Regions from separate parts of the Lactobacillus delbrueckii subsp. jakobsenii ZN7a-9 genome, predicted to be linked through region 1. Evidence: predicted binding sites of a transcription regulator. Region 1 holds the regulator's gene; each other region holds the start of a gene.

Region 1 (10,809 bases):
TGATTATCTTTACGGCAGAGAATCATACAATGGATTAACCAATAACTATAATATCGCTGCGTCAATAATTCGTACGTGGGTGAAAGCCGCTGAACTTAATGGATTGGAAAGCTTAAAAGTTAAGCGAACCAAAAGAAAATACTCTGTTGACTTTAGGATGGATGTGGTAAGCTACTATCTAAAATCCGATGTAGGACTTAATCTGGTAGCTGCTAAATTCAATATTAGTCCGTCACAAGTGTATTCATGGACAGCGAGACGGTCCAGATGCGCTCCTTCCTGTCAAGAAAGGTAGACCCGCTAAAATGCCTAAGAAGACCGAGAAAGCCAAGCATAATAAGCAAAAGGAAATTTTAACTGATAAGCAGGAATATGAGGCCAAACTTCTAGAAAAAGATGCCAGAATCAAAAAATTAGAATTGGAGCTCATCATCGCAAAAAAAGTAGCCGCCCGGTATCCACGCTATCCAATCGACAAAAGACACAGATAGCTTGTGATATCCGGGCAGACCACCCAGAATTTCAGTTAAAACAGTTGTTTAAAGCTCTTAATCTCAATCGTAAGACTTATTACGACAACCTTAAAAGAATCGCTAAGAAGGATAAGTACGCCGAAGTAAAAGATCTTATCAAAGATATCTACTACAACGAAGGCCAAGGCACGTATGGCTACCGTCCGATGTGGGCTGCTCTGCGTGACAAGGGCGTTAAATTAGCGATGGAAACAGTGCATAAACTGATGCGCAGTATCGGGCTGAAGACCGAGCTATATCACAAGAGAACTGCAAAATACAGCTCCTACAAAGGTACTGTAGGAAAAGTAGCTGATAACCTTCTTCAGCAGCACTTCGATGAAGAAAGGCCATATCATGTTCTCCATACCGACATTACAGAATATGCACTAACTAACGGTAAGAAAGTTTATATCTCGCCTGTAGTAGATGAGGCTTCTTTGGAGATCCTTGCATGTACTGCTAGCTACTCCCCCGACATGGAGTTAGTATTGGGTATGCTAGATGAATTGGAAACCAAACTACCGGCTTACTCCCACCCAGTTATCCATTCTGATCAAGGTTCTCAGTATCAAAGTCCAACCTACCAAGCCCGCTTGAAAGAGATGGAACTAGTTCAAAGAATGTCCAGAAAGGGAAACTGTCACGATAACGCACCGGGTGAAACTATATTCAACTTAATGAAACGTAAGAGACTAAATCGAGTTAAACTGCATTCTTTGGAGGAAGTCCAACAAGAACTTGAAGATTACATATATTGGTTTAACAACATCAGACGGTCCAGGTCCAATAAACTAAATTACACGACCCCTGTAAAATACAGAGATCGTGTAATGGCAACTATTTAAGATTTTCTAAAATGTCTAACTTTTCTATGGCACTTCAAAAGTCGAAGTGGTTTTTTATTTAGGTTTGAGGTTTGCATACCTACCATTTTGGTAGGGTAGCAAATCGTCAGACAAGCATCAGCTAATTGACCCAATGGGGTCGCTGATACTCGGCTCAAAAGAGCCGAAAGAGCCGTCTGCAAGACCCCTCGGCGAGCCCAAGTAAAGTATAGTGGGTTATACTTTATATGGAAGTAGTCACCGAATTCCAGTTAGAAATTACTTTGTAACTATGTTTTGAGGAGGAGTAAAATGCTTTCCTACGTTCGACATTACCCATTAGGGATAGCTAAATTAATGTGTCTGTGTTCTCTTAAAATTTGCTGATTTATTACTGACTAATACAGGAGTTTTTTTATGGGACAGACAATCATATCTGCTATTGGTGTTTATATTTCCACCAGTATCGATTATTTAATTATTTTAATTATTTTATTTGCACAGCTATCACAGAATAAACAGAAATGGCATATTTATGCGGGGCAGTGTCTAGGCACTGGCTTACTTGTAGGGGCGAGTTTAGTTGCTGCTTATGTCGTCAATTTCGTGCCTGAACCATGGATGGTTGGATTGCTTGGTTTAATCCCTATCTATTTAGGGATTCGCTTTGCAATTGTTGGAGAAGGTGAGGAAGAAGAAGAGGAAGAAATTATTGAAAGATTAGAACAAAGCAAGGCAAATCAACTGTTTTGGACAGTTACATTGCTGACAATTGCGTCTGGCGGAGATAATTTAGGTATCTATATACCTTATTTTGCTTCGTTAGATTGGTCACAGACCCTCGTGGCGTTGCTTGTGTTTGCAATCGGCATAATTATCTTTTGCGAGCTTAGTCGGGTGCTATCTTCTATTCCGTTAATATCCGAGACAATTGAAAAATACCAGCGAATCATTGTGCCCTTAGTATTCATTCCACTTGGACTATACATCATGTATGAAAGTGGCACGCTTGAGACTTTTCTGAACTTATCAGCAAGTTGATCAATTCGTTCATCAGACCAATACGTTTTGTCAATCTCAATATTCTTGTCAGGTAAACTCATCGCTTCATTCAAGTTAGTTTTCGCACTTACGCTAGCAGCACTGAATGGCAAAAAATTGTTACAGTAATCATGGCAACAAAAAAGACAGTTAGATATCGTTTACACTTTTTCATCATTCTTCCTCCGAATTTATTTCATCTTTTATGATACTACCAAGTCTTCAACCAGTAAATAATAATTTTATCGCTTTTAAGCAATAAAATCTCATTTTCTATTTCTTACGCAAAAACATCCCGCCTCAGAGTTGAGACAGGATGTTTTTTTATGTCAGAAAGGGTTCAATTTTGTAAGGAAGGAATTAGTCTTCGCGGGAGTAGCTTGCTACGTCCTTGCTCAGCTTGTCCATGAACTCAGCCAGGCTTTCGGAGTTTTGTTCTTCAGTCCCGTAAGGACGAACATTAACCGTGCCAGCGTTCATTTCATCATCCCCAAGCACCAGAGTGTAAGGTACCTTTTGGGTTTGTGATTCACGGATCTTGTAGCCCAGCTTTTCATTTCTGAAGTCGATTTCTGCTCTGAAGCCCTTGGCTACCAGTTCGTCGCGAACCTTCTTAGCGTAGTCTGAGTGAGCGTCCAGGTTAACTGGAATGATTTCAGCTTGAACAGGAGCCAGCCAAGTTGGGAAGGCACCCTTGTAGATTTCAGTCAAGTAAGCGATAAAGCGTTCCATAGTACCGACAATCCCGCGGTGGATCATAACTGGACGGTGTTCTTCGCCATCAGCGCCGATGTATGACAGTTCAAAGCGTTCTGGCAGCATGAAGTCCAGTTGGATGGTTGACATGGTTTCGTCGTTGCCCAAAGCAGTCTTGGTTTGGATGTCCAACTTTGGACCGTAGAAGGCAGCTTCACCTTCAGCTTCAACGTAGTCCAGGCCCATGTCGTCCATGGCTGCCTTCAGCATGCTTTGGCTTCTTTCCCACATTTCATCGTTGGCAAAGTACTTGTCAGTGTTCTTTGGATCCCGGTATGAAAGACGGAAGTAGTAGTCATTGATGTCGAAGTCGTGGTAAACGTCCATGATGATTTGCAAAGTTCTGGCAAATTCTTCTTGAACTTGGTCCAGAGCTACAAAAGTGTGACCGTCGTTCAGAGTCATTTCCCGGACACGTTGCAGACCTGACAAGGCACCAGACTTTTCGTAGCGGTGCATCATCCCCAGTTCAGCAATCCGAATTGGTAGTTCCCGATAGGACCGGATGTGGTGCTTATAGATTTGGATGTGGGATGGGCAGTTCATTGGCCGCAATTCCAGCATTTCGCCTTCACCCATGTCCATTGGCGGGAACATGTCTTCCCGGTAGTGAGCCCAGTGGCCGGAAGTCTTGTAGGCGTCCAGGTTCATCAAAACTGGCGTATAAACGTGTTGGTAGCCGGCTGCAACTTCCTTGTCCACGATGTAGCGTTCAATGATCCGGCGGATAGTGGCACCCTTTGGCATCCAGTATGGCAAACCTGCCCCAACCTTAGGGTCAACGAAGAAAAGATCCAGGTCCCGGCCGATAGTCCGGTGGTCTCTTTCCTTGATTTCTGCCCGCCGCTTAAGGTCAGCTTCTAGGTCAGCTTCCTTGAAGAAGGCAGTCCCGAAGATTCTTTGCAGCATTGGGTTTGAGCTCTTGCCCTTCCAGTAAGCACCAGCTACTGACAAGAGCTTGAACTTTTTGATCTTGCCAGTGTTTGGCAAAAGCGCGCTAAAGCCAAAGTCAACGAAGTCGCCCAGCTTGTAAGCGTCAACCACGTCGCCTTCCTTGGCCAAAAGTTCGCTCTTGTATGGGTCGTCCTTGAAGGCTTCAGCCAGTTCGCTCTTAGCTACTTGTACGTGTTCAATGGCTTCGCCGTTCTTGATAGCCTTTTGCAGGGCCTTTTCCAAGTCTGGCAATTCAGTAACCTTGATTTGGTCTTCCTTGTCAGTTTCGATGAAGAAGCCGTCTTCTGAAACTTCAGCCTGGCCCAGCTTGATTTCCGGGTACTTGTCCTTAACCAAGGCTTCCAAAACGAAGGCAACAGTTGCCCGCAAGACGCTCAAACCTTCAGCGTCCTTGTTGGTCAAAATGGCAACTTCGTGGTCAGCGTCCAGCTGAAAGTCAAGGGGCTTGATTTCCCCGTCAACCTTGCCAGCAACGGCATTCTTAGCCAGGGAAGTTGAGATGCTGGAAGCAAGGTCAGCAACGGAAACAGCTACGTCAAATTCTTTCTTTGAGCCATCTGGCAGAGTCAAAGCAAAACTCATTGGTTTAAATCCTCCAAAAACAAAAAAGTCCCGAGCACAAATACATGCTCGGGACGATTAATCATCGTGGTTCCACCCAAAATTCAGGCCTAAAGCGGCCTCTCTTATTGGACTGATAACGGCGTCCAACCTTGTAATTTATCTTTTGGGGTCATAGAAGGTGGGGTTCCTCCCAAATGGGGGCTTTCAGAACTGGGCCCCTCTCTCTGAAGCGGGAGGAATCATGTCTTCTATTTACTTTTCGATTATACCCCCTTGCCCGAATAAGACAAGGCTTTTTTGCCATTTTTTTCAAAAAATCTAAGGCAGGCGGCGGTTGTTCCCGTAAACCACCACTTCTTTAGCCAAATAGCGGACTCTTTGCATCAGCCGGGCCGCCTTGACCGGGTCATCCGCGTTCTTGGTCGCGCTAAAGTGGCTCTCCAGGGTCTTCATGTCAAAGTTGGAACTGAAGAAGGTCGGCAGGTCATTGTCCATCCGGGCCTGGAGAATCACGCCTAAAACGTCGTCTCTTGACCAGGGACTGAGGGTTTCGGCCCCGATGTCGTCCAAAATCAAGACATCGCAAACCGCCAGGCGCTGGATTTCCGTCTGCAGGCTGTTGTCGCCGAAGTGGCTGGACAAACCAGCGATAAAGGTCGGCATGTGCAAAAAGATCACCCTGCCGCCCATTTCCGCTACCCGGTTGGCCAGGCCCGCTAAAATGTAGGTCTTCCCGACTCCGAAGTCCCCGCTTAAATAGAGGCCCTTGGCATGGGGATTGCTCTGGTAAGCCTGCAAAAAGGCCCCCACTTCAAACAAGGCCTGCTTGCGGTCATCGGCCATGTCCAAGTCAGCCAGCTTGACCCGGCGCAATTTCTCCGGCAGGTCAATCAACTCAATCCGCCGCTTGGCTGCTGCTTCTTTGTCCCGGCGCTGCTTGTCCTGGCTGGCCTGGTAACGAATCCCGATTAAAGGACCCTCCATGAAAAGCTGGGGCAAATAGCCGCTGATCACCTTGTCGTGGCTGTCTTTTTGCCGGCAGTATTCATAGAGGCTGGCAAAGCTGGCGTCCACGCTCTCCTTAGTCAGCTGGTCCTGGTGGGCCGTCAGAAAGGCCCGGACGTCGGGGTCAGCGAAGACCTGTTTTTTCATCTTTTCAAATGATTCCGCCGAAAAATCATGCCCGTTCTTGGCTGCCGCGGCCTTAGCCGCATCACTCAACATGTCGCCAATTGCTCTCATCTAATCACCCCTACTTGTCTTTCCTGTCCGGCCCCTGCAGCATCTTCCGCAGGTCTTCATCAGAAATATTGACCGGCTGGACAAACTGCTTCTTGTTCCAGTCAGTCCCCTGTTCAAGCCGCCGGCTGCCTGAATATGCCGGGTAGTTCTTCTTTTGCCCTGACTGGGCCTGTTTCTTCCCAGCGCGCAGGTGCTTGATGGCGGCTTCCGGGGTCATGATTCCCTTTTGCAGCCAGTCGTTGGCAATCCGGTAGGCCAAATCCTGGGTCAAAACCGGCTGGTAGTTGAGGCAGGTGTAGACCAGAACATTGATCAAGTCCATTTCCAGGCCGACATTTTCCCGCAAATCATAGACGATCTGCCGCTCTCTGGCCGTGGTAAAGCCGCCCTTTTCCCGCTTCATGTCATCCAGGAAGTTGACCGGGGACTTGCTCTTCACCAGGTCTAAAAACTGCTGGTCTTGCTGGTCCACGCTCGGCCGGTCCTGCTTTTCTTCCTGGCGCTTGATTACCTGCTTGCGGCGGTGGTCAGCCTTGTAGTTGTAGTTGAGGCTCTTTCTGATCGCCGCGGCGTCCAGCTGGTAGCTGCCATGCAGGGTCGGTAGGGTTTCGTTGATAAACTCTTCCTCGCTTAAGCCGTAAAGTTCCATGATGGACCGGATTTCGTCTTTCTGCCGGTCGATCTCGCTTTCCGGGATCTGGTAAGTCGCGAAGCGGTCTTTCAAATACTGCCAGTCGATCTGCTTTAAGTTGACCTGGGCTTCTTCCGTCTTCTGGCCGGCATTTTCCTCGGCCGCCTTTTGGACGTCTTCAGAAGGATTGATGGCCTCATTTTCCGGCAGGCGGAAGACTTCAAAAAAGGAAGCGGAAACTTCTTCTAGGTTGTCTAGCTGCCGCTCCTTGACCTGGGCCTGCTTGGCAAATTCCCGGGACAGCTGGCTGAAGCGGACCCCGCCAACTTTTTCTTTTAAGAGGCTGGCTAACAGCGAAGTGTTGAAAAACTCACTGGCCTCCGGCACGGCGTGCAGCTTAAAAGCCAGGATATCCCCCAAGCGGAGATTGTGGCTGACATAGGTCTTGAGTAGCCCCACAGCTTCCAGCTTATGCAGGGCCTGCCAGAGCTGGCGGAGGCTGCAGTCCAGGTCTTCTTGCAGGCTGTACAGGGCACTTGAAGCCGACAAAGACCGGTAAGGATCAAAGCCCTGGACCAGGGTCTGGTAGAGGGCAACCCCTAAAGCCCCGATCAAGGGCTGGTAGAGCTTGATTAAGACCTGCCCTTGCCCTGACTGGTCGGCCAGCTCATTTAAAACGACGTACCTGAGGCGGGGATTGGAATTTTCGTACATGGACTACTTAGCCTTGCTGTGCCGATCCATCATGTCCTCCATGGTCTTCATGAAGCTGGACATGTCAGTGAACTGGCGGTAGATGGAGGCAAAGCGGATGTAGGCCACGTCGTCGATATCGGCTAATTGGTCCATGACCAGTTCCCCGATTTCCTTGGAGTAGATTTCGCTGACTCCTTTAGCCCGGATCCGGTTTTCAACATTGTCGACCAGCTTGTTGAGCTGCTCGCTAGTTACCGGCCGCTTCTGGCAGGCAGCCGCCACCCCGTTCAGGATCTTTTCCCGGCTAAAGGCCTCTCTGGTGCCGTCGTTCTTGATCACCAAAAGGGGTGACTGTTCCACCCGTTCAAAAGTCGTAAAACGGTAGCCGCAGTTTTCGCATTCCCGCCGCCGGCGGATGGTCCGCCCTTCGTCAGTTGGCCGGGAGTCAATAACCCGGGAGGCGTTTTGATGGCAATTTGGACAAAGCATTGTGAAGCTCCTTTCACGCGATAGTTTTCAGCAGATTGCTCAATTTATCTCTTAATTCTTCTATTGTACCAGTATTTTCAAGGACATAGCTAGCCAACAGGCGTTTTTCCCCTAAGGGCAGCTGGGCCTGCATCCGCCTTTTAGCTTCTGCTTCACTTAAAGAGTCCCGCTTCATCAAGCGGTCCAGTTCCACTTCTTCCGGGGCCGCGATCAAGAGGACAGCGTCAAAGTAGTCCTGCCAGCCAGCCTCAAAGAGCAGGGGAACATCGATGACGCAAACAGAAGCCTGGCTGTCTTTCATCTGCTTTTGAACTTCTTTTAAGACCTCGCCTTGGGTAATTTCAGACAATTTGGCCAAAGCCTTAGGATTGGCAAAGACATACTGGCCCAGCTTCTTCCTGTTAAGACTCCGATCTTCATTGAAGAAGTCCGGCCCGAATTCTTCTAAGATCTTTTGCCAGGAGACCTGGCCCACTTCGGCCTGCTGGTGGGCAATCAAGTCGCTGTCGATGACCTGGCAGCCCAGCTCTTTTAATATCCGGCTGGCGGTCGACTTGCCCGTGGCAATCCCGCCGGTCAGCCCCAGATAAAAAGTCATCTAATCTTTTACCGAATCATAAAACTTACTAAATCTTGATAATCACATCAGTATTGGTAAGTTTTTCTGATATTCCTTTCTAGTTAAATCTATGGGTAGATTCAACTTGGCAAAAGAAATCAGATTTTTAACCTTTTGAAGTTAAGGTCAGTGAGTATGGTTGGCTGTCAAATAACGCCGGATAGCGTCATCCAATAGCTTTTTATCTTTTATCTGCCCCACTGGAAACTTTTAGCCTGGCAGTCGGAAAGGCATCTTGCCCGCAAAAAGCAGGCAAGCATATCGTGATGCATCTCGAAGCAGTCAAGCCGCGATTTTAATACCCCGAACTGAGTTCGTTAAAGTTGACTGCTCTTACATGCTAGAGCCTTCAACTTTGTAGTATTACTTGGCTTATGCTTCTTTTATCTGACTGGCAAGAATCTCCTTAACTCGCTTGTAAGGCGTGTAAAGCGTGATTTCTTCGTCAGTTAATCTACTCAATATGTTTTCGGCTGCGGCGATATTCGCATTCATCTCGCCGCATTTCTTGCATTTAGTCAGTTCATGATGACTGCCGTATCTTTCCTCAAAATGCTGCCCGCAGATCGGACAGTACTGAGAAGTATATGCCGGATTGACATCATGAGTTTCAATCGAATTCTTGCTTGAAAGATATTCAATACGTTCATCCAGTTGGCCCTTAGTCCATGAATTCAAGCGCTTGCGCATCTTTCTTGCGAATCTGCTGTTATCTGATTTGACGCCTTTTTCTTTTACGAACGTCAAGTCTTCCTTGGCAATGACCGCCGGATGCTCTGTCTCGATCATTCTGTTTATCGCACAGTTGATAAAGCTTCTGACAGTTTCATGAGCTGACCGGTAGCTCTTTTCATACGACTTTCTGCCGATATTGTTCTGCTCCAGATTCTTAAGCTTGCCAAGCAGTTTTCTTTTCTTCTTCGAAGCTGTCTTGGACAAAGGCTTGTCCTTTTTCTCCAGTTGCTCAAGCTGCTGATTGAGTTGCCAGCGCAAACTCATATATGGCTAGCGATTTGCGTTTCGCTTGCCGTATTCGTCAACGATGGCATTGGCAAGCTTGCTGAAGTTTTTACCATATTCATTGCAGCTGTTGCAGGAAAGCAGGGTGGCAAGCCCCTTGTCAATGCCGATCGCCTTCTTTGAATCATTGCTGTAACGCTTGCTAGAGATCAGCTTATGAACTTCAAGGCGCTGCTTGATGCGGTCAAGCACCACGGTGATATCGCCGGTGCGTGAATAACTCCACGGGCTGGTCATCTCCACAGAAAACTGCTTTCTAGGCATATCTGAACTGAATGAAAAAGTATTTCCTTCAAATGCCCAATTCAAGTCACAATTCATGCTAGAGCCAAGCTTGCCCGACTTCCGTGCTCGGTAGTGGTAGCGGTACGTAATCCGGCGCAGGTAGCTGTGCGCTTGCTTGATTTGCTTATCCGTCAGTTTAGCTTCTATTTCAGTTAAAGCTTCAGTGTATTCTTCCGGCAGATCAATTAGCTTGTGAAGAAGAACGGCTTGCCATGCGCTCTTAAATTTCAAAATAAAGAACAGAAGGTGGCGCTGATCTGCAGAAAGATTTTCATTTCCTTGAATCAGCTTCTTCAAACGGTTAGCCAGATTCGACCACATGCTTTTTATGTTGGCAGATGCCTCACGGAGAGCGCCTACCCAGTGCTTGGTCTGAAAATTGTAGACTGTTTCTAGCTTGCCTTTTGAGCCTTTAACCGGCTTGTTCCACTTGCGAACTTGGTTGCGCAGAGCCTGCCAGTTATTAACCGCTAGCATCGAATGATGCCGCAGTAGCGGTTCAAAAAGAAATGCCGGCATCTGCCGTATCTTTCAAAAAAGTCGGACATTCTGGCAAATTCTTCATCGCTTATCTTTTTGGAGTAGACTCTAACTGTCTTGGGCTGAGTCTTTTTCACTGTCTGCTTGACTGAAGAGTTTCTTGCTTTCTTGGATGACTCTTGCATTCTGATGCGACCTCTTTCCATACAGCTTAGCTGAGAAAACGGTGATTATAGATAAAACATCTTCTACAAGTTCTGAATTTGGAGCAACGTTGTCTGTCTGATTGATGACAACCAGCTCTACATCGTTTGCCTGGCAGATTGTCTCAATCATTTCAAAGCCAAAATGGACAAGCCTGTCTTGGTAATTTACCACGACTCGCTCACACTGCTTCTTGCAGATCATGTTGATCAGCTCTGTCAGGCCCTTTTTCTTATAGTTGAGACTAGATCCAACATCTTGAATGATCTTAAACTGATAGCCATTGACTTCGCAATATCTGGACACTACATCCTTCTGCCTTTGGAGATCTTCTTTTTGATGACCAGAAGAAACCCGGCAATAGCCGATGGTCAGCAGCTTCTTAGGCTTAGACGCCTTCACATTTCCTTGCAGAACTTCATCTAGCATTTCTTTAGTGTAGCGACGTTGATTGGAGGCAGTTCTAAGCGGCGTAATCAGTCCTTCAGC
Region 2 (10,809 bases), 700 kb from region 1:
CAGCGGGGACTTCAACGCCGCCTACCAGGAAATCGACTTGAAGCACCCGGAAAACAACCACCATTCCGCCGGCTTTACGGATGAAGAAAGAGCGGGCTTTGGCCAGCTTTTGGCGGCGGGCTTCACGGATACCTTCCGCCAGATCCACGGCCAGGTGGAGGGCGTCTACTCCTGGTGGGCCCAGCGGGTGCGGACGGCTAAGGCCAATAATTCCGGCTGGAGAATCGACTACTGGCTGGTTTCCAACCGCCTGGCTGACCAGGTGGAGAAGTCGGAAATGATCGAGACTGGAGAAAGAGCGGATCATTGTCCAATTTTATTGGAAATTAAGCTGTGATTTGGTTACAATTAGAAGTTAGAGGTTGAAGAAACAAAGAAGTTTTAGTTAATTTTTAGTGTATGAGGCGTATGTGTATATGAAGAGATTAGAAAAAGGGGTCATCGGCTTGATCCTGGTCATTTTTGCCGGCACGGTGATTATGGCCGTCTCGAGCGGTGGCCAGAAAGCAGAAAGCAGTTCAGACGCCTTCGATACTTCAGAGTACCGGAAGGCAGTCAAGTCAACCGACAACCACCACTTCAAGAACATGAAGGTGGAATTGTCCGGCAAGAAGAGCAAGATTACTGGCATCCTGCCCAAGACGCCGACTTCTGTCAGCCTGCTCAAGCAGTGGGAGAGCAAGAAGGTTGACCTGGATTTTACGGCCAGCAAGAAGGATAGCGTGCTGATCAGCAAGCAGACAGTTAAGCTGCCAACCCCTAAGGGGCAGGAATTGACACATGCCACGGTTGGTGAAATCGGCTATGACCCGGACAGCGACAAGGTCTTGATTTTTGCCAGTGACAAGAACTACAGCCGGGGGTTCTATCCTTTAGGTAATTTGAAGCGGAACGAACCGAGCCCGGCTAGTTTGAGTGCCGACCAGGATCCGCTGGAATTCAGTTTTAAAGATTAAGCAGAAGGACTTTCGCTTTAAGCGGCAGTCCTTTTTTCTTTCCTGTTACTTTTGCCTTGTTTTCTGAATTTTTAACTGGCTTGAAACTTTTTTAATTAAGTAAGGCTTGCACTTTGGACAAAATTGTTTTATTGTTTATTATGAGAAAACGATTGATGACATATTAAAAAATAAGGAGGAATCTTTAATGAGAAAAGTAGCAGTGATCGGCATGGGACACGTTGGGGCCACGGCGGCCTTTATTCTTTTTACCCACGGGGTAGCGGACGAATTGGTCTTGCTGGACAAGAATGAGACCAAGTGTCGGGCTGAATGGGGCGACTTGCGCGACACCCTGGGCAGAAACGACTTCTACGTCAACGTCAAGTGGGGCGACTGGAAAGAGCTGGCGGACGCTGACTTGATCATCACCGCTTTTGGTGACGTGGCGGCCTCAATCACGACAGGCGACCGGTTCGCGGAATTCCCGATCAACACCAAGAACGCGGTTGAAGTTGGCCAGAAGATCAAGGACAGCGGCTTCAAGGGCGTCATCATCAACATCTCCAACCCTTGTGACGTGGTAACCTCCATCTTGCAAAAGGTGACAGGCCTGCCAAAGAGCCAGGTCTTCGGGACCGGGACCTTCCTGGACACTTCCAGAATGCAGCGGGTTGTCGGGGAAAAGCTGGGCCAGGACCCGAGAAACGTGTCCGGCTTCAACCTGGGCGAGCACGGGTCCAGCCAGTTCACGGCCTGGTCAACTGTTTGGGTCAACAACCGGCCAGCCAAGGACCTCTTCAATGAAGCAGAGAAAGAAGAAATGGACCGCTTGAGCAAGGACAATGCCTTCATGGTCGGCAAGGGCAAGGGCTACACCTGCTACGCTGTCGCTACCTGCGCGGTCCGTTTGGCCAGAGCCGTCTTCTCTGACGCCAAGTTCTACGGCCCGACCAGCTGCTACGTTGAATCTCTGGGGACCTACATCGGCTACCCGTCAATCGTTGGCAAGCATGGGGTAGAAGAAGTGCCAGTTCTGGACTTGCCAGCTGACGAACAAGCCAAGCTGGAAGCTTCCGCTAAGAAGCTGAAGGACAGCCTGGCCAGCTTGGAATAATTAAAACGATTCTGACAAGTCAAAAGAATTTTAGCGTAAGAAAATCCTCCCGGTCGGGAGGATTTTTGTTATAATGAGCTTAATTACAAAAAGTAAGGAAAATGACAGGAGGCAAAAAATGACTTTGCACGGTTTGGAAGATACTTACGAATTAGCCAATGGGGTCAAGATCCCGGTAATCGGTTTCGGGACCTGGCAGACGCCAGACGGCGATGTGGCCCAAGAAGCAGTTGAGACAGCCTTGAATGCCGGCTACCGGCACATCGACACGGCCGCAGTTTATGGCAATGAAGCCAGCGTGGGCCGGGCCATCAAGCGCAGCGGTGTCAAGCGGAGCGACTTGTTCGTGACCAGCAAGCTTTGGAACGGGTCCCACAGCTATGAAGGGGCCAAGGCGGCTATTGACGACAGCCTGCTCAAGCTGGACACGGACTACCTGGACCTGTACTTGATTCACTGGCCAAATCCAGTTGCCATCCGGGACCACTGGGCAGAAGGCAACGCGGAAGCCTGGCGGGCCATGGAAGAAGCCGTTCAAGCTGGCAAGATCCGGGCAATCGGGGTCTCCAACTTCCGCCGCCACCACCTGGAAGCCCTCTTAAAAACGGCAGAAATCAAGCCTGTGGTCAACCAGATCTGCCTCAACCCAAATGACTTGCAAGCGGAAGTAACGGCCGCTAACAAGGAATACGGCCTTTTGAGCGAGGCTTACAGTCCTTTGGGCACGGGCGGTCTTTTGGGCAATGAGACCATCAAGGCAGTTGGGGCCAAGTACGGCAAGTCCAGCGCCCAGGTTTTGATCCGCTGGTCCCTGCAGCATAACTTTTTACCACTACCGAAGTCAGTTCACCCGGACTACATCAAGGCCAACGCTGAGGTCTTTGACTTTGCGCTTACTGCAGATGACATGGCCAAGCTGGATGGCCTGCAAGGGATCGGCCAGCCAGTCCTGGATCCGGACCAAGCAGAATTTTAAAGACAAAAGCAAAAAGAAGTAAAAAAATTATAAGAAAGACTATATAATATGCCGAAAAACGAATTGGTGGTTATATAGTCTTTTTGTATATATCCGGAAAAGCCGAACAAAAATTGCTAAAAAATTTTTCAAAAAAATTTGACAGCGGGTGAAGGCTTACGGGGCTTGAATTAAGCCAACATACAGTTTCTCGTGTTCGCCTAGTTACACAATACTACATCTTGTGTTTCACAGGAAGAGTGCTAATATATGGAGTGCTTAAAAAATAATGAGACAAGCAGAAAGGACCTGAGAAGATGAGTGAAGAAATATCTCTCTCGGAGGAATTTATCGACCGGGTGAAAGCGAGTGTAAAACCTCACTGGGGCAAGCTGGGCTGGGTCACCTACAAGCGGACCTACGCCCGCTGGCTTCCGGAAAAGGGACGGAGTGAAAACTGGGATGAAACCGTCAAGCGGGTGGTTGAAGGCAACATCAACCTGGATCCCCGCCTTCAAGACTCCCCAAGTCTGGAACTGAAGCAGAGCTTGACTGAAGAAGCAGAGCGGCTCTACAAGCTGATCTACGGCCTGGGCGCGACGCCATCTGGCCGGAACTTGTGGATTTCCGGGACTGACTATCAGAGACAGACCGGGGATTCCTTAAACAACTGCTGGTTTGTGGCCATCCGTCCGCAAAAGTACGGGGACAGCAAGATCGTGCCCAGCTACCTTGGCAAGCAGGAAAAGGCCGTTTCCATGCCTTTCTCCTTCCTCTTTGACGAACTGATGAAGGGGGGCGGGGTTGGCTTCTCAGTTGCCAGATCCAACATCAGCCAGATTCCCCGGGTCGACTTTGCCATCGACCTGCAGCTGGTGGTCGATGAGACCAGTGAATCCTACGACGCTTCCGTCAAGGTCGGGGCCGTCGGCAAGAATGAATTAGTTCAAGATGCTGACAGTATCTACTACCGCCTGCCGGACACCCGGGAGGGCTGGGTTTTGGCCAATGCCCTCTTGATTGACCTCCACTTTGCCCAGACCAACCCGGACCGTAAGCAAAAGCTGATCCTGGACTTGTCCGACATCCGTCCTTACGGGGCAGAAATCCATGGCTTCGGCGGCACGGCTTCCGGCCCAATGCCCTTGATCTCCATGCTGCTGGACGTTAACGAAGTCTTGAATAATAAGGCTGGTGGCCGTCTTACGGCTGTCGATGCCGCCGACATCTGCAACTTGATCGGCAAGGCAGTCGTGGCCGGCAATGTCCGCCGGTCAGCGGAACTGGCCCTGGGCTCAAATGATGACCAGGACTTCATTTCCATGAAGCAGGACCAAGAGAAGCTGATGCACCACCGCTGGGCATCCAACAACAGCGTGGCGGTTGATTCAGCCTTCAGCGGCTACCAGCCGATCGCTGCCGGGATCCGGGAAAACGGGGAGCCAGGGATCGTGAACCTGGACCTATCCAAGAACTATGGCCGGATTATTGATGGCTACCAGGCTGGAATTGACGGGGACGTGGAAGGGACCAACCCTTGTGGGGAGATCTCCCTGGCCAACGGGGAACCTTGCAACCTCTTTGAAGTCTTCCCGCTGATCGCGGAAGAACAGGGCTGGGATTTGCAGGAAGTTTTTGCCTTAGCGGCCCGCTACGCCAAGCGGGTAACCTTCAGTCCTTATGACTGGGAAATTTCCCGGAAAATAATTCAAAAGAACCGCCGGATCGGGATCTCCATGTCCGGGATCCAGGACTGGCTTTTGACCAGACTGGGCAACCGGGTGGTTACCGGCTTCAAGGATGACTTTGACCCGGAAACCCATGAAGCTATCAAGGTGCCAGTCTACGACAAGCGGGCCATTAAGATGGTTGACCAGCTTTACAAGGCCGTGGTCAAGGCTGACCAGGCCTACAGTAAGACTTTGGGCTGCAATGAATCAATCAAGCACACCACGGTCAAGCCATCAGGCACGGTGGCTAAGCTGGCCGGTGCCAGTGAAGGCATGCACTTCCACTACGGGGCTTACTTGATCCAGCGGATCCGTTTCCAGGATTCTGACCCGCTTTTGCCAGCCTTGAAGGCCTGCGGCTACCGGACGGAAGCCGACATCTACACGGAAAACACGACCTGCGTGGAATTCCCGATCAAGGCGGTAGGGGCGGACAACCCTAACTTTGCCTCAGCTGGCACGGTTTCAATCGCGGAACAGTTTGCCACCCAGGCCTTCTTGCAGACTTACTGGTCGGACAACGCGGTTTCCTGCACGATTACTTTCCAGGATTCCGAAGGTGACCAGGTTGAACCCTTGCTCCGCCAGTACCGCTTTATCACCAAGTCAACCTCGCTTCTGCCATACTTTGGCGGTTCCCTGCAGCAAGCGCCAAAGGAACCGATCGATAAGGAGACTTACGAAAAGCGCAGCCAGGAAATTACCGGCAACGTGGAAGAAGTCTTCAGCCAGCTGAACAGCGACGTCAAGGACCTGGAACTGGTCGACCAGACCGACTGTGAAGGCGGCGCCTGCCCAATTAAGTAAGGCAGGCAAAATAGCGATAAAAGACATAAGAAAAAACTAAAATCGCCGATTGTAAAATTAAACTGAACACTGTTCTGATCCAGTAAGAAAAATCGTTTTCACTGGATTCGAGCACAAAAAATCCATTTCAACCATCTGGTAGAATATGAATTACCACAAACATTTCTAGAGAGGTTAAAATGGATCATTCATATTCTAACACTAAACCACACCAAAAGGGCAAGCACCTTACGCTGAACGACCGGACTACAATCCAGGAGCTGCACTCTAAGGGCTACTCTAATCGTGCTATAGCTAGAGAACTTAACTGCTCACCAAGCACGGTCGGATATGAGCTCAAAAGAGGCACAGTATCCCTGTATACCGGCAATGTGAAGCGGTATAAAGCTGTCGAAGGGCAAAGAACTTACGAACTACATAGAAGCAAATGCGGCCGCAAGAGCTTGTTTCTTCGCAGACAAAAGTTCATCGACTATGTTTCCCACTGCTTCCATAATCATGGCTGGTCTCTTGATGCTTGCGTGGGTTATGCTTTGGCCAAGGGAATCTTCCAGAAGGATCAGGTCGTATCAACCAAAACTCTGTATAACTACGTTGACTTGGGCCTAATGGATATCAAGAACGGTGATCTCCCAGAGAAGGTCAAGCGCAATACTAAGACTCGTCGTGCCCGTGTAAACAAGCGTATCCTGGGACGAAGCATCGATGAACGTAGTCCTAGAGTCGAAAGCCGTAAGGACTTTGGTCACTGGGAATGCGATCTGGTTCTTGGACACAAGACTAAGGACGATGATGTGTTGCTTACTCTGTGCGAACGAAAGACGCGTCAGTTCTTCATGATCAAGATTGAGGATAAGACCTCAGCTAGCGTTATGAAGGCATTTGATAAGCTTCGAGAGTACTACGGATCCAAATGGAATCAAATCTTTAAGTCTATCACAACCGACAACGGATCTGAGTTCGCAGATCTATCCGATCTTGAACAAGTTTCCAAGACTCTTGTGTCCTTATACATCCTGTGATAAAGGCAGCGTAGAACGGCACAACGGGCTTATAAGACGCTATATTCCCAAGGGAGACCGTATGGATAAGTACAGTGTGGAAGATATTGCTAAGATCGAGGTATGGTGCAACTCTCTTCCTCGGAAGATCTTAAACTACAAGACTCCAGAAGAGTACTTTGACACCGAACTTGACCGCATTTACCGGCGTAGATAGTCAAAATCTACCAAATGTTATGGTAAGTGTTCAATTTATTCTTGCAATTGGCGAAAATTATCAAGATATTGTGGTGTGTAACTAATGGGCGAAAATTATCAAGATATTGTGGTGTGTAACTAATGAATGATGAAAATTTTGTTCAAGTAAAGAATCTACGCAAGGTTTATGAAAACGGCCATGAAGCAATCAAGGACGTTAGTTTTTCCGTTAAAAAAGGCGATCTGGTCTGCTTATTAGGCCCTTCCGGCTGTGGAAAGACGACCATTTTGAATATGCTGGCCGGTCTTCTTACACCAACTAGCGGTGACATTTTATTTGATGGCAAGTCGGTAGTAAAAACCGCGCCTAAGGATCGGCAAATCGGTTATGTTTTCCAGAACTATGCCCTATATCCGCATATGACTGTCTTGCAAAACATTATGTTTCCATTAACGGTCGGCAAGAATAAGCGTCCTAAGGCTGAAGCTGAAAAGGTTGCTAGAAAGTACATGAATTTAACGCAGATTGATGAATTTGCGGATCAAAAACCTGGTCTGCTTTCCGGTGGTCAACAGCAGCGTGTAGCGATTGCCCGTGCCTTGGTGCAAGAACCTAAGATCTTGCTTATGGATGAACCATTGAGTAATTTGGATGCTCGTCTGCGGTTAAAGATTCGTGAAGAAATTCGTTCATTAGTCAAAAAAGTTGGCATTACGACTTTATTTGTTACACATGATCAAGAAGAAGCTTTGTCGATCGGCGATAAGATCATTCTGTTCAATGACGGCGTGATTCAACAAGATGATTTGGTTCAAAACTTCTACTTGGAACCAAATAATTACTTTGTTGCTAACTTTGTTGGCAATCCAGTAATTGACAACTTCTCGGTTGAAGTCAAAGATGGTAAAGTTACTGGCTCAGATTTTGAAATTGCAGTCAATGATTTGAAACAAGACCGTTTTAAGCATGAATTAAAAGATGGCAAATATGTTTTGTCAGTTAGACCTGAAAATATTTTGCCAGCTGAAAGTGGAAACGTTAAGGTCACAATTCAAGATATTGAATTGATAGGTCGTGAACGTATTTTGAAATTCAATCATGATGGCATTCAAGCTCGTTCTTTGGTTGATTTGGAAACTCCAATTAAGGCAGGAGACAATATCAACCTTAAAATGCGGCTTGATCGCATCTTCATCTTTACCCCAGAAGGGGAGCGTGTTTACTAATGAAGCAAAATCAAAAAAGGGCTTGGCTCTTTCTGGCTCCAACCATTATTTTTGTAACGGGCTTTAGTATTTTCCCAATTTTGCGGGCCTTTGTTATGAGTTTTCAAGGTGGACCGTTAATTGCCTTGGATTGGACGGGCTTTAGCAATTATCAGTATATTTTCAAAGATCCCGAGTTCTGGACGGCAATCAAGAACACTATTATTTATGCTTTGGTTTCTGTACCAGTAGCTTTAGCGATCTCGATTATGCTGGCTTGGTTGATTTTCAGTAAGGCGAAGAGAAAGTCGTTCTTTGAAACTACTTTCTTCATGCCATATGTTACAAGTACGATTGCGATCGGTATTGTCTTTCGCTATATTTTCAATGGTGACTATGGTTTGCTCAACTTCGTTTTGAAAGCGTTGCATTTGCCTGCACCTAACTGGATTGATGATCCTTCAATGTCATTAACGACGATCATTATTTTTGGTGTTTGGACAAGCTTGGCTTTTAACATTGTTATCTTGATGGGTGCCTTGAGAAATATTGATCCTAACTATTACACGATTGCTGATATGTATGGGGCAAGCGGTACCGAAAAGTTTTGGCGGATTACTATGCCGCAGTTGATTCCAACGATCGCTTTCTTATTAACGATGAATATTATCGCAGCCTTCAAAGTTTATACTTCAGTATATGCCTTGTTCAATGGGCAAGCCGGCGTCGGCAACTCTGCGACGACTGCAGTGTTCTACATCTATAACAAATTCCAGATTGTTGGTACGCCAGGTGTAGCGATGGCTGCCACTGTTGTGTTATTTTTGATCATTTTGTTTATTACTTTCTTGCAGCGCAAGATGATGAAAAAGATTGGAGGGCAGTAAAAGATGAAAAAGATTCGCTGGGGCAGATTATTTGCCTATTTGATTTTGACTTTCTTTGCAATTATTACTGTCTTTCCTTTCATTTATATGATTTTGGGTGGATTAATGAGTTTCCAAGAAACAACAACGATTCCGCCAACAATCATTCCAAAAAATCCACAATGGGGCAACTATGCTAGTGTTTTTGCGCAGGCTCCATTTGCACGCTATTTCTTAAACACCTTCATTACTACGAGTGTAACGACAATTGTTAGTTTGTTCAACGCGATATTAGGTGCCTTTGCAATGGTTAACCTTCATTTTAAAGGCAAGAACTTCGTTCAAATCGTTTTGCTGTCATTGCTGATGGTTCCTGGTGAAGCAATAATTTTCACCAACTACAATACTGTTGCAAAGATGGGCCTTCTTAACACTTACCTCGGTTTGATATTGCCATTCCTTACTTCAATTTTCTACATGTACTACTTGCAGAGCTATTTTGGCGCTATTTCAAGAACAATTTATAAGGCTGCCAAAATTGACGGTGTATCTGACTGGGAATATATTTGGAAAATTTTAGTCCCAATGTCACGGGGTGGTTTATTCACTGTTGGTTTGTTAAGCTTTATTTCTGGCTGGAATTCATTCCTATGGCCATTGTTGGTAACTAATGAAGACAGTATGCGGCTTCTTAACAACGGATTAACTAATTTCGCTTCTGATGCCGGTAGTGAAACCCAATTGCAATTAGCTGCTGCTACTTTGACAGTTTTGCCAATTTTAGTTCTTTACTTCATTTTTAGAAAACAAATTATTCGCGGAGTAGTTCGTAATGACCTTAAGGGATAAAACAACCGTTACTTTTTATAATGGCTTGACCACAATTGGCGGACCTATGATTGAAGTTGCCTATAATGATTCACACGTTTTGTTTGATTTAGGCGAGGTATATCGTCCTGAACTCGGTTTGAGTATGGACGATGAAGATTATCAGACTTTGATTAAGTACCAATTGATTGGTGAAGTTCCTGATTTTTATGATGAAAAAATCACGGGCAAAGCAATTGATACCAAGCGTTGGAAACATAGTGCAGCTTATATTTCTCACCTGCATCTGGATCATAGCAAGGCTTTAAATCTGCTTTCACCAACGATTCCATTGTATGCCGGCCCAATTACGGCTCACTTGCTGCCAGCATTAAATGAAAAAGGCGATTTTCTTTTGCCAGCAGCCGGTCATGAAAAAGGCTACACTCGTCCAATCATCGCGGCTGAATATAAAAAGCCGATTAAGGTTGGCGAGATCACAATGGAAATTTGGCCAAGCGATCACGATGCATATGGCGCTACCGGTCTAATTGTTAAAACCCCGGATAAAAAAATTTCATTCACTGGTGATATTCGTTTGCATGGCTATCATCCGGATTGGGTACATGAATTCTTAGCTGCTTCAAAGGGTGCAGATCTTTTCATCACTGAAGCAACTGGCAGTTCATGGCCTGAAAGAAAGAATGAAAAGCAAAGTGAGGAATTTACCGGGATTAACAATGAAGATGAATTGACACAAGAAGTTGTTCGTCTTCAAAAAGCTAATCCAAAACGGCAAATTACTTTTAACACCTACCCAACCAATGTTGAAAGATTGCTTAGAATTATTTCTGATTCACCACGGAAAGTTGTTTTGCATGCAAAACGGGCTCATTTGTTGCATAAGAGTCTGGGTAAAGAATTTCCGTACTATTACTTGCCAGAGGAGCCGAAGTTCGCTGATCTGAATCCAGAACCGGAAGTTTCTTATCAAGATCTTCTTAACGATGATCACGAATTCCTTTGGCAAGCTGTTGCTGACTTTGATCAGTTGATGGAAGGCGGATTGTATATCCATTCTAATGCTGAGCCACTTGGTGATTTCGACCCAGCATACAAGTCTTTTGTCGAAAATTTTGCTAAACATAATGTGGAATATAAAGCTCTGCGTTGTTCTGGCCACGCAG
Region 3 (10,809 bases), 820 kb from region 1:
TGAAGATCATTTCGGTGACTTCCTTGGCCGCCTGCTTGACCTTTTTGGCCAAAAGTTCTGCCTCGCCCGTTTCAGCCGCCTGCCGGGCCTCCTTGATCCAGGCCCGGATATCATCGTCTACCCCCCACATGACCTGGGGCGGGGCTGTGATGCCGTACTTGGTCATCAAGGGAAACATGGAGATTTCTTTTCTGGTATAGTGCTTGTCTACTTGGGCCAGGTCTGCCAGCTCCTGCTTGATTTTGGCTAAAAGTTCCGGGGCTGGCTTTGCTTCATACTTGGCCAGGTCTGGTAAAAGGGCATCGTTAACCAGAGAGGTCAAAACGACATTCTCCTGCTTCAAGGTCTGGACCGGGTGGCCGGGCCGGGCAAAAGCCTCCCCTGCTTCCTGCCCGCCGATCGATCCCCGGAAGACTTCCGCGTGGACCGTACACAAGTTCTGGATTTCCTGGGGGTTGAGGCCGCCGGCGATCAAGGCCCGCTCAGCTTCCGTGATTTCCTTGACTGAGACTGAAGAAAAAGCCTCGTTGAACATGGCCTTGGCCTGGTCAAAGTCCCCCTTGTCCCGCAAAAGGCGCAAGATCTCCAGCAGCTTCTCCTGCCTCTCCTTTAAAGACATGGTCATCACTCAGTCACCTCGTATCCCTTCAAGCGCAGCTTCTCCTTGACCTCTTCCAGGTCAAAGCCCATGGCCCGGCAGCCCATCGGCAGGGTCATCAGCCGGCCCACCGTGTCCAGCATGCCCGGAATCTTGATCCGGTTGAAGCCGATCTCGGCCATATCTTCGGTAAATTCCGGATACTGGTCAGCGAAAGTCTTGATCGGCTGGTGGAGGTTGATCTCCTTAGCCGCCGGAGCCGGCTCTTCCTTGATGCCCAGCTGCTTTTTCGCCTGCTCGCTTAAGCGGTCCGGGGTCCAGACCGGGTACCAGACCAGCTTGATGTCCACCTGCTTGATGGCGGCCAGCTGGCCCACCGCCTGGCGGATTTCCCGGTTGAGGTAGTCGTTTAAGGGGCAGCCGGCTGTGGTCAAGGTCATGGTCACCAGGCAGTTGCCCTCATCATCGATGTCGACTCCGTAGATGAGGCCCAGGTCGACCACATTGACCAGGAGCTCCGGGTCGATGACGGTCTGCAGCTGACCGATGACCTGGTTAACCAAGGCGCGTTTTTCTTCGTTCATTTTTTCCTCGCTAAAAAACTATCTCTGCAGCTTGTCCCAGATGACCGGGTGCAGGTCCGGGGTCTTGAGGGACTTCTGCACGTCAATGATCCGCTGATTGCTGGACCCTCTGAACTGCAGGGTCAGGTCCTTCAAGTTGTCCATAAAGCGGCCGTCAACCAGGATGTCTAGCTTCTTGAGCATTTCCACCTTGTCCGGGGTCTCCTTTAAGAGTTCCTCCCAGGTATAGCCTGACCAGGACCAAATGTCCTTGCTGTGGCCGTATTCGGCCCGGACCCGGTCGATGATCCGGTTGCAGACCCAGGTATTCAAAAAGGGTTCCCCGCCAAGCAAGGTCAGCCCTTGAACATAGGACTGGCCGATATCCGCGATAATCTGGTCTTCCAATTCCTGGGTGTAGGGACGGCCGTAGTTGAAGTTCTGGGCGGCCAGGTTGTAGCAGCCCGGGCAGTCAAAGAGGCAGCCGGACACGTATAAGGAGCAGCGGACCCCTTCCCCGTCAACGAAGTTGAAGGACTTGTAGTCGGCAATCTTATGCTTGCTGTAGTCTTCTGAGATCCATTCGCCCGGCTTGGGATTCTTGGGCTGGCGCTTCATCTTCCGGGGCTTGGCCGTCTGGCCGGCATTTTTAGCCTTGTACTGGTTGGCGTCCACAAAGACCGTTTCCCCGCCGACGCTGATCCGGATCAGGTTGTCCCGGACGTCAGGGCCTTCTTGCTGATTCTTGTCTTTCTCTGGCATCTCGCTTCTCCTTTGCTTTCGATAAAAAATAGGCAGGAATGATTCCTGCCTATTAGTATAATTCTTTTCGTTTAGTATTGGCTGTTCTTCTGCTTTTCCAGGCTGGCTTCCTCGCTGACCATGCCCAAGCTCATGTGCTTGGCCCGGTGGGCAATTTCTTCATGCCGGCCGTGGACCATTGGCCGCTTCAGCGGGTTGCCCAGGTAGCCGCAAGTCCGCTTGACGCAGTCGCAGGTTTCCGGGTTGTGGTTGCCGCATTGCGGACATTCAAAGCCCTTGGCGGTTGACTTGAACTCGCCGGCAAAGCCGCATTCGTAGCACTTGTCGATCGGGGTGTTGGTACCCAGGTAGCCGACTCTGTTGTAAGCCCAGTCCCAGACAGCTTCCAGAGCGGCCGGGTTTTGCTTCAAGTTCGGGTATTCGCAGTAGTGGATGAAACCACCGGCAGCGTAGTATGGGTAGTCCTTTTCAAAGTCTAGCTTTTCAAATGGGGTTGGGTGCTTGCGGACGTCGTAGTGGAAGGAGTTGGTGTAGTATTCCTTGTCCGTGATGTCCTTGACCTTGCCGAACTTCTCCGTGTCTAGGCGGCAGAAGCGGTCGGTCAGACTTTCACTTGGGGTGGAGTAGACGCTGTAGTGGTAGTGGTTCGGGTCTTCCTTTTCCCACTTGGCGCAGGCATCATGCATCTTCTTGACCACTTCCAAAGTGAAGGCCTTGGCTTCCGGGTCCTTTTCCCAGTCTGGCCCGTAGAAGACCGTGCCGACTTCGTAAAGGCCGATGTAGCCCAGGGAAACCGTGGCCCGGCCGTTCTTGAAGAAGTCGTTGACGTCGCCGTCATCGCTAACCCCTTGGCCAAAGGCGCCGTATTCATACAGGGTTGGAGCGTTGACCGGCTTAGCTTCAGTGACCTTCTTGGCCTTGTATTCGCAGGCTTGCCGGCCCAGTTCCAGGCGGTCATTGAAAATTTCCCAGAAGCGGTCCATGTCGCCCTGGCTTTCCATGGCGATTCTTGGCAGGTTTAAGGTAACCACGCCCAGGTTCATTCGCCCGGAGTTGACTTCCCGGCTCTGTTCATCCTTCCAGCCTTGCAGGAAGGACCGGCAGCCCATCGGGGCCTTGAAGGAGCCAGTGATGTCAATGATCTTGTCGTAGCTCAAAACGTCTGGGTACATCCGCTTGGTAGCACATTCCAGGGCCAGCTTCTTGATGTCGTAGTTCGGGTCGCCTGGGTGGAGGTTAAGCCCCTTCTTCAAGCTGAAGACCAGCTTCGGGAAGATGGCCGTCCGGTGTTCCCGGCCCAGGCCTTCGATCCGGACCTGCAGGATGTCCTTTTGGATTTCTCTTTCAATCCAGTTGGTCCCTAAGCCAAAGCCCAAGGTGGTGAAAGGAGTCTGCCCCTGGCTGGAGAACATGGTGTTGATCTCGTATTCCAGGCTCTGCATAGCGTCGTAGATGTCCTTTTGGGTCCGCTTCTTGGCAAAAGCCTTTACCTTGTCTTCGTCGTCGACGAACTCACGCCCTTCTTCCAGGTGCTTTTTGTAGTCCTTTTCGGCAAAAGGCGCCAGGACTTCGTCGCAACGGTCAAAAGAGCAACCGCCGTATTGGCTGGAAGCCACGCTGGTGATGATCTGGGCTACCTGGCTGGTGGCCACCCGGATGGAGTTCGGTACTTCCACAAAGGCGTTGCCGATCTTGAAGCCGTGGTTGAGCATGTAGTCAAAGTCAATCAGGCAGCAGTTGGACATTGGTGAAAGAGGAGTGTAGTCCAGGTCGTGCCAATGGATGTCCCCCCGCAGGTGGGCCTTGGCGATGTGCTGAGGCATTATGGTCAGACCAACCGTCTTGCCCACAGTCCCGGCAGTCAAGTCCCGCTGGGTGGCAAAGACGTCAGAGTCCTTGTTGGCATTTTCGTGGACGATACTTGGATCCTTGTCGACCAGCTTGGCCAGACGCTGCTTGGTGTCAGTTTCTGCCCGCCAGTCGGCTTCGTCTTCCTGCCGCTTGGCTTCGTATTCCTTGGCTTCATTCAGATAGCCCAGTTCGTTCAAGCTGGCTCTGAAGGCAGCGTGGACTTGAACGGCGTCAACCGTGTAGGTGGCCAGCTTGGCGTAAACCTTGCTCAAAACGGCAGCCTTGATTTCGTTGTCTTCCAGGCCAAGTTCATCCAGAACCATTTCCAGCTTGAATTGTTCAAATTTAAATGGGGCGCCGTCGCGCTTGATGAACTTCTTTGGTGCGTTAGCGAAATTCAAGCTCACAGTTTCTGTTGCTGGCTTTAACATGACAATCAACCTCTTATCTCTCAAAAATACCTTGCCTTTTTACATCAGCCTCTGGGGCTGTTTAAGCGAGTTACTCACAAGAACCAGACTATCTTATGGATTAAGTGTGGATAACCACCACATCTTGTTTAGTTCCTAAGATAAGCATAGCACAAAATACCAGATATTGTGGTCTATACAAAGGTCCATTTCTGTTAAATGACAGGAGAGAATTCAGTTGTCACGGGACTTGGAGCCCGTATATTTTTAAAAAAAGAATATTTTGCTTGAGCAAATATTTTTAGTCTTTTGCCAAAGTCCTTCAAAAATTTAAAAAAGATGAAAAAAGCCCTTGATTTTCATCAAGAGCTTATAAAAGTATTGGCTATTTATCGAAGTACTGGCCCTTGTTGACCTGGAAGTAGGTCTTGAAGCGCTTGTAGTAGTTGTGGAACATGTACTTCATCAAGAGCCAGCGCTTAAAGGAGCTGTCCTGGTCGTAGAAGACGGTCGTCCCCACCTGGCCGGCATCGATAAGTTTCAAGGCCGCCTGCTTGGCCTCGTTGTCGACCGCGTATTCCTTGAAGATCTTCTCCGGCACGCCCAGCCAGAGCATGTGGCTGCTCTCCAGCTTGTTGGCATAGACGGTCTCCTGGCCGGCCAAGGAGTCTTCAGCGTAGTCGTCAACGTACCACTTGGCCAGGTTGTAGCCGTTCAAGGTCACGTAGAAGCTGGACCGGCCTTGGCGGAGGTTGATTTCAAAGAATTTGTACTGGCCGTCGCGGGCATCGTACTTGATGTCGAAGTTGGCCATGCCGACATAGTTGATCTTCTCCAGGAAGGTCTGGACGGTCTCGTAAAGCTTTTCATCATAGGCCGGCAAAATAGCCATGTAGTTCCCAATTGACTGCGGAGTCGGGTCTTCCAAAAGCGGGTGGCCCAGGCACATCATCTTGACCTGGTGGTTCTTGTCCACGTAGGCGTTCAAGACCCGCATGTTGGAGTCGTCGCCCGGGATGAAGTCCTGCAGAATCAAGTCTTCCTTGTAGCCATTGGTGTAGATCTTGCCCACAATGTCCTTGAATTCAGCCAGGTCCTTGATGACAAAAGCCTTCTTCCGCCCTTCAAACTGGACATCCAGCCAGGAAACCGGGTCTTCCGGCTTCAAGACAACCGGGAAGGCAAAAGGCACGTCGGCGTATGACCCATCCTGGTAGTCAGCCAGCTTGATGATCTTGGTCTTCGGGTAAGGCAGGCCGTATTCTTCACAGACTTCGTAGAAGCCTTCCTTAGAGATCAGCTTTTCCAAAAGCTGGTAGTCGATGTAAGGAACGACGAAGGTCCCTTCCAGTTCTTGCTTGTGCTTAGCCAAAAGTTCTGCATAGCCGTCCCCACAAGCGATCAGAATGACTGGCTCTTCATGATTCTTGTATTCCTTGATTTTTTCCTGCATGACTTTCATGAAGCCCGGGTCTTCGGAAAAACCAGGGTACACTTCAACGTCCACGATCTTGGAATAGCGGGTGGCCGCCAATTGCGTTGCCGCCCAAGCCTGGACCTTGATGCCGTATGCTTCGTTAAAAGACCGCGCCATCCCGTAGACGTTGATGTCACTGCCAAGCAAAATTGGTGTAAATTTAGCCATTAGTAATTAAATTCTCTTTCTCTTCTTTTTGGATTAGAGCAGCTTGCCCTGGGCGATCAAGCTGGCCACTTCCGGCTGCACGTGCTGGTACTTGCGCACGGTTTCCTCGTAGTCAACGAAGAAGAGCTTGTACCAAACCAGGAAGGTGTAGATTGCCCAGATCTGCCGGCGGTGAGAACCGTCCCCATTGTAGTTCTCATCCAGTAGGTCCAGGATCTTCTTTTGTTCAAAAATATCATTGACGAAGTCTTCGCTGAAGAGGTCTCTTACCTGCTTGTAGAAACGCTCTTCCTGCAGCCATTGCTTAATTGGCGTCGGGAAGCCCAGCTTCGGCCGCTTGGCCCATTCATCCGGCAGGACCTGTTCTGAAGCCTTGCGCAGGGCGTACTTGGTGTCGTATTTGTTGACCAGGTACTTGCTTGGAATAGAGTTGGCCAGTTTGGCGATCTTCACGTCCAGGTAAGGCACCCGGAGTTCCAGGGAGTGGGCCATGGAAATCTTGTCAGCCTTCTGCTCGATGTCGTTGAGCATGAAGTGGTGCAGGTCGATGTACTGCATCTGCTTGACATTGTCCAGGTCCTTGACCTTCTTGAAGTCTTCCTGGTAGTTGCCGTTAACCGTCAGCTTGTTCCGGTAGCTCGGCTGCAAGACAGCATTAGCGTCCTTGGAAGTGAAGATGGTCGGGTAGTCCATGTCGTAGATGACTGACTGGCCCACGTAGAATTCGCTTGGTTCAGCCAGGTTGGTGTAAAGGTGCACCTTGCCCGGGAAGTTTGGCATCTTCTTGATCTTATGAGCCAGCTTAACCCGCTTTCCCTTTGGCAGCTTCTTCAGCTTGTCGGTAAAGACCTTGATGACATTGTTGTGGGTGTGCATCCCGTAATTGACATAGCCGGCAAAAAGCTCATCGGCCCCTTCCCCGGACAGGGCAACAGTCACGTGCTTTCTGGCCAATTTGCACAGGTACCACAAAGGAATGATTGACGGGTTGGCGTCTGGTTCGTCCATGTGGTACTGCATTTCCGGGAAGTCCCGCATGGCTTCTTCTGAGTAGACCTTGTCAGCGTAGAAGTGCCAGCCGTTGATGTCGGCCAGGGCCTTGGCCTTGGAAGCTTCATCGTAGGTGCTGTCGTCAAAGCCGATGGAGAAGACTTCATCCGGGTCCAAAAGGGCCGTCAGGAAGCTGGAGTCAACCCCTTCACTAAGGAAGGCCCCGACCTTAACGTCGGCGTTGCGGTAAAGGTCAACCGTTTCCTTCAAGTCTTCGTTGATCTTCTTGACTGTTTCTTCAAAGGAAAGGTTGTTGTCCTTGTATTCGGCATCCCAGTACTGGTGGGTCTTCATCTTGCCGTCCTTGTATTCAAACCAGTGACCTGGCTGGAAGCGGTAGACGCCCTTGAAGAAGGTTTCCTTAAGGTCGTTGTACTGGTTCATCAGGTATGGCTTGACGGCTTCGGTATTCAGTTCCTTTTTAAAATGAGGGAAGGGCAAAAAGCTCTTCAATTCTGAGCCGACCAAAAGGTGACCGTCCACGTCCTGGTAGTACATCGGCTTGATCCCGAAGAAGTCCCGGGCCCCGTACATGGTCTGGGTATTGTCGTCCCAGATGATGAAGGCGAACATCCCCCGGACCCGCTTAAGGATCCCGTCCATCCCCCATTCTTCATAGCCGTGCAGGATGACTTCAGTGTCGGCCTTGGTGGAGAAGGTGTGGCCCGCCTTGATCAGTTCCTCTCTTAAGGGCTTGAAGTTGTAGATTTCCCCGTTGAAAATGATCGCCCGGCTGCGGTCTTCGTTGTAGATTGGCTGACTACCGCCCCGCAGGTCGATAATCGACAGTCTTCTGAAACCAAGGGCCACCTTGTCGTTGGTGTACATCCCGTCACTGTTTGGTCCCCGGTGTTGGATGGTAGCCATCATCTTGCCGATGGCCGCCTGCTTGTTATTGATTTCTGGATCGTAAAAGGCGACAATTCCGCACATGTTTTCTCTCCCTTAATTCTAGTTAGTTTCTATAAAGTCAACTTCTTATTATAAAACAAGGGCTCTAATGTTTACAGAGTCCTTGTCAATCTTTACTTAAATGAAAAAAATTCTCCGTCTGGTCGCGGCCCCATAGCCAAAGACCTTGATCCGCCGCCGGAAAAGGTCCACGTTGACGACATAGCCGGCAAATTCATTCTGGTGGTCCATCTTCCGGTTTAAGTTCTTGTTATACTTGTTCGTCAGCTGGTGGTTGGGTCCCATCAAGGCTGAGCAGTTGAACAGAACGTACTGGATGCCGTTGATCCGGTACTGGTCTTCCACATGCCGGTGGCCGCAGAAGTAGGCGATGATCCGGGCGTCCTTGACCGCGGTGAAGTCAAAGTCGTTGCTCAAGCGGAATTCCGCCGGCACGTCCTTGCTGGAGTGCATCCGGCCCTTTTCCTTCTGGTTGAAGGCCACCAAGAGTTCATGCAGGGACCGCCCGTTGTACTTCAAGGCATTGCCGCCCTTCCGGTTGATCGGGTTGGCGTGGCTGAGCAGGATAACTTGCTTGCCGCTTGACTGCTGCAGGATTTCGATCAGTTCCTGCACCTGGTCTTCCCGTACCCCCAGGGTCAATTTAACATCGTACTTTTTCTGCCCTTTTTCATCCAAAATGTAGGGAATGTCTGACGTATTCAGACTGATCACCCGGACATGGCCCTGGTCAAACCAGGCCACCCCGTGCTGGCGGGAAACATAGCCCAATTCCCGTTGCCGGTACATCTCCGGCCACATAATCTTCTCAAACTCCCGCTCCGGGAAGCTGGCCTTCAAGTCATGGTGCTCGTCAAACTTGTCATTTTCGTCATGGTTGCCCTTGATCATGAGGTAAGGCACCTTGCTGGACTTAAAGGAGTCCCGCAGCTTCATCAGTTCGCTTTCGCTGATGAGGCCGGCGTCAGAGCCGTCGATCCAGTCGCCCAGGTGGCATTTGAGGTCCAAAATATCCAGCTGGTCCAGGTAGGAAAACTCTTTGACATGCATCAAGCCGTTCCAGCCATAGAAGTCCAGGCTGTCAACATTCTTGAAGTGGGTGTCGGTAATGACCCCGATATTGACAGAGTCGTCTCCTTCCCGGATTTCCTTTTTCACGTCGCTGACAAAGCGGGCCAGGTAGTCTTCCACGACATAGCGCCGGCCCGTTTTCCGGCTGCGGAAAGCCTTGAAGCGGTTCAGTTCCGGCACGAATTTCCGGTCGTATTCAGCGGCCAGGCTGTCAGTGCTTTCCGGACTGAGTGCCTGGTGCAGGATGCCCTGGTCATCTTGGTAGACCGTCAAGGTAAACGGCCGGCCGTCAGGCGTGGCGTCGCGAGCATCGACATGGTACTCCCCTACCGTCAGATACTTCTGCATGGGATCCAGGAGCTCGCCGGCATTCTTTTGCACGGCGTGCAGCTTGAAAGACCCAACTGCCTTGTCAATAATTCCCTTTGTGTATTTAAACAGGTCCATTTCTACCCTTCCAAAAAGCCTAAAATCACAAAAAGCCGGGCCTCCCCCGGCTCTCAATTATAGATTTTCTGCTAATGCGTGTGCTGCCAGGCCCAAGGAAAGCACGGCATCCTTGGACAAGACGTTGCGCAGGTCGGCAGCGGCGATGGCTTCAACCGCTCCGATCACCTTAAGCCCGTAGACCAAAACGTGCAGGTCGGTTCTTGGCACGTAATTGTCGTCCACGTAGGCATTTTCGTGGTTGTAGGTCAGGTTGATTTCGTCCTTGTCAACGAAACCGTCCACGTGGTTGGTCAAGATGCGGTCGTGCAGGTCGCCCAGCTTGCCAGTCAGATTAGTCAAAGCCAGGTAGTGGTCACTTTCAGTTTCATAGTATTCATCTTCGGTCCGATCGAAGTAATTGCTGATGGGATCGTTCAAGACGCCCAAATCATCGATGGCCTGGTAAACCCGGCCGGTATCTAGCTTTGCTTCACCGTTAAGAATCTTGTCTTGAGCTTCAGCTAACTCGTCAGCCAGCTCCATGGTAGTTAATTTTTCCATGTTGTCCTCCTTGCAATCTTACCCTAATTATAGCAAAAAGTCGGTCTGGAATAGCTTTTTTTACTTGGGCAAAGCGCTTTTTTCCATATAATGGGGAAAGTTCACAGCTGATGACAAAAAAATTAAAGTGCACCTGGCGTTTTTTAATTTACTTGCTATAATTAGTAATATCTCTCAGATCAGCATTTTAGCTGCATCTATCAAGCTGTGTCGTAATATATGAGTTTTACGAGAAAAAGAAGGCAAACAATATGAGAAGCAAGAAACTTTTAGCCAGCTCAGCCGTAATCTTAGCTAGCGCGGCCACTTTAGCCGCCTGCGGGTCAAATAGCTCACAAAGCAGTTCCAAGAAGCAGACCCTTACCTGGATGAATACCGCCGAAATGACGACCTTGGATGCATCCAAGGCAACCGACCAGGCATCATATGAACAAATCAACAACGTTGAAGAAGGGCTTTACCTTCTGGGCAAGAACGCCAAGGTCCAAAATGCTTTGGCCACTTCCACCAAGAACAGTGCCGACGGCAAGACCTGGACTTTCACCATCAGAAAGGACGCCAAGTGGTCCAACGGGGACCCAGTTACGGCCCAGGACTTCGTCTATTCATGGCGCAGAACCATCGACCCGAAGACCGCCTCTGAATATGCCTATTTGTTCAGCGGCATCAAGAATGCCGACGCGATCGTTTCCGGCAAGAAGAAGCCAGCAGCTTTGGGCATCAAGGCTGACGGCAAGTACAAGCTGACCGTTACTTTGGAAAAGCGGATCCCATACTTCAAGCTGTTGATGGCCTTCCCGCTCTTCTTCCCGCAAAATGAACATGCCGTCAAGAAGTTCGGCTCCAAGTACGCGACCGCGTCCAAGTACATGGTTTACAACGGTCCATTCAAGCAAGTTGGCTGGACCGGGTCCAACTTGAGCTGGAAGCTGGTCAAGAACCCAACCTACTGGGACA

The links. Region 1 encodes NrdR, which represses ribonucleotide reductase genes. Its sites were predicted from a motif close to ACACNATATATNGTGT; they were not measured.
Region 2: nrdJ (ribonucleoside-triphosphate reductase, adenosylcobalamin-dependent) is a predicted target of NrdR. The motif match lies at 3,240-3,255, and genes of this name have one in related genera.
Region 3: nrdD (anaerobic ribonucleoside-triphosphate reductase) is a predicted target of NrdR. The motif match lies at 4,362-4,377, and genes of this name have one in related genera.

Annotation. Positions count from the first base shown of each region.
Region 1 is NZ_CP018218.1:1,628,647-1,639,455, forward strand. It holds partial or broken gene LJ046_RS10055 (IS3 family transposase) at 1-1,360, shown strand, start outside; gene LJ046_RS08290 (CadD family cadmium resistance transporter) at 1,757-2,380, shown strand; gene thrS (threonine--tRNA ligase) at 2,741-4,672, opposite strand; gene dnaI (primosomal protein DnaI) at 4,973-5,896, opposite strand; gene LJ046_RS08310 (DnaD domain protein) at 5,907-7,241, opposite strand; gene nrdR (transcriptional regulator NrdR) at 7,245-7,712, opposite strand; gene coaE (dephospho-CoA kinase) at 7,726-8,310, opposite strand; partial or broken gene LJ046_RS10650 (RNA-guided endonuclease TnpB family protein) at 8,704-10,184, opposite strand; gene LJ046_RS08330 (IS607 family transposase) at 10,225-10,809, opposite strand, start outside.
Region 2 is NZ_CP018218.1:441,463-452,271, forward strand. It holds gene LJ046_RS02390 (exodeoxyribonuclease III) at 1-337, shown strand, start outside; gene LJ046_RS02395 (cyclophilin-like fold protein) at 417-956, shown strand; gene LJ046_RS02400 (L-lactate dehydrogenase) at 1,144-2,052, shown strand; gene LJ046_RS02405 (aldo/keto reductase) at 2,171-3,028, shown strand; gene nrdJ (ribonucleoside-triphosphate reductase, adenosylcobalamin-dependent) at 3,325-5,544, shown strand; partial or broken gene LJ046_RS02415 (IS30 family transposase) at 5,724-6,762, shown strand; gene LJ046_RS02420 (ABC transporter ATP-binding protein) at 6,885-7,970, shown strand; gene LJ046_RS02425 (carbohydrate ABC transporter permease) at 7,970-8,836, shown strand; gene LJ046_RS02430 (carbohydrate ABC transporter permease) at 8,840-9,664, shown strand; gene LJ046_RS02435 (MBL fold metallo-hydrolase) at 9,648-10,809, shown strand, end outside.
Region 3 is NZ_CP018218.1:555,044-565,852, reverse strand. It holds gene LJ046_RS02955 (DUF438 domain-containing protein) at 1-625, opposite strand, end outside; gene LJ046_RS02950 (iron-sulfur cluster assembly protein) at 625-1,182, opposite strand; gene nrdG (anaerobic ribonucleoside-triphosphate reductase activating protein) at 1,201-1,923, opposite strand; gene nrdD (anaerobic ribonucleoside-triphosphate reductase) at 1,995-4,205, opposite strand; gene LJ046_RS02935 (carboxylate--amine ligase) at 4,570-5,829, opposite strand; gene asnB (asparagine synthase (glutamine-hydrolyzing)) at 5,863-7,812, opposite strand; gene LJ046_RS02925 (metallophosphoesterase family protein) at 7,909-9,309, opposite strand; gene LJ046_RS02920 (hypothetical protein) at 9,367-9,852, opposite strand; gene LJ046_RS02915 (peptide ABC transporter substrate-binding protein) at 10,104-10,809, shown strand, end outside.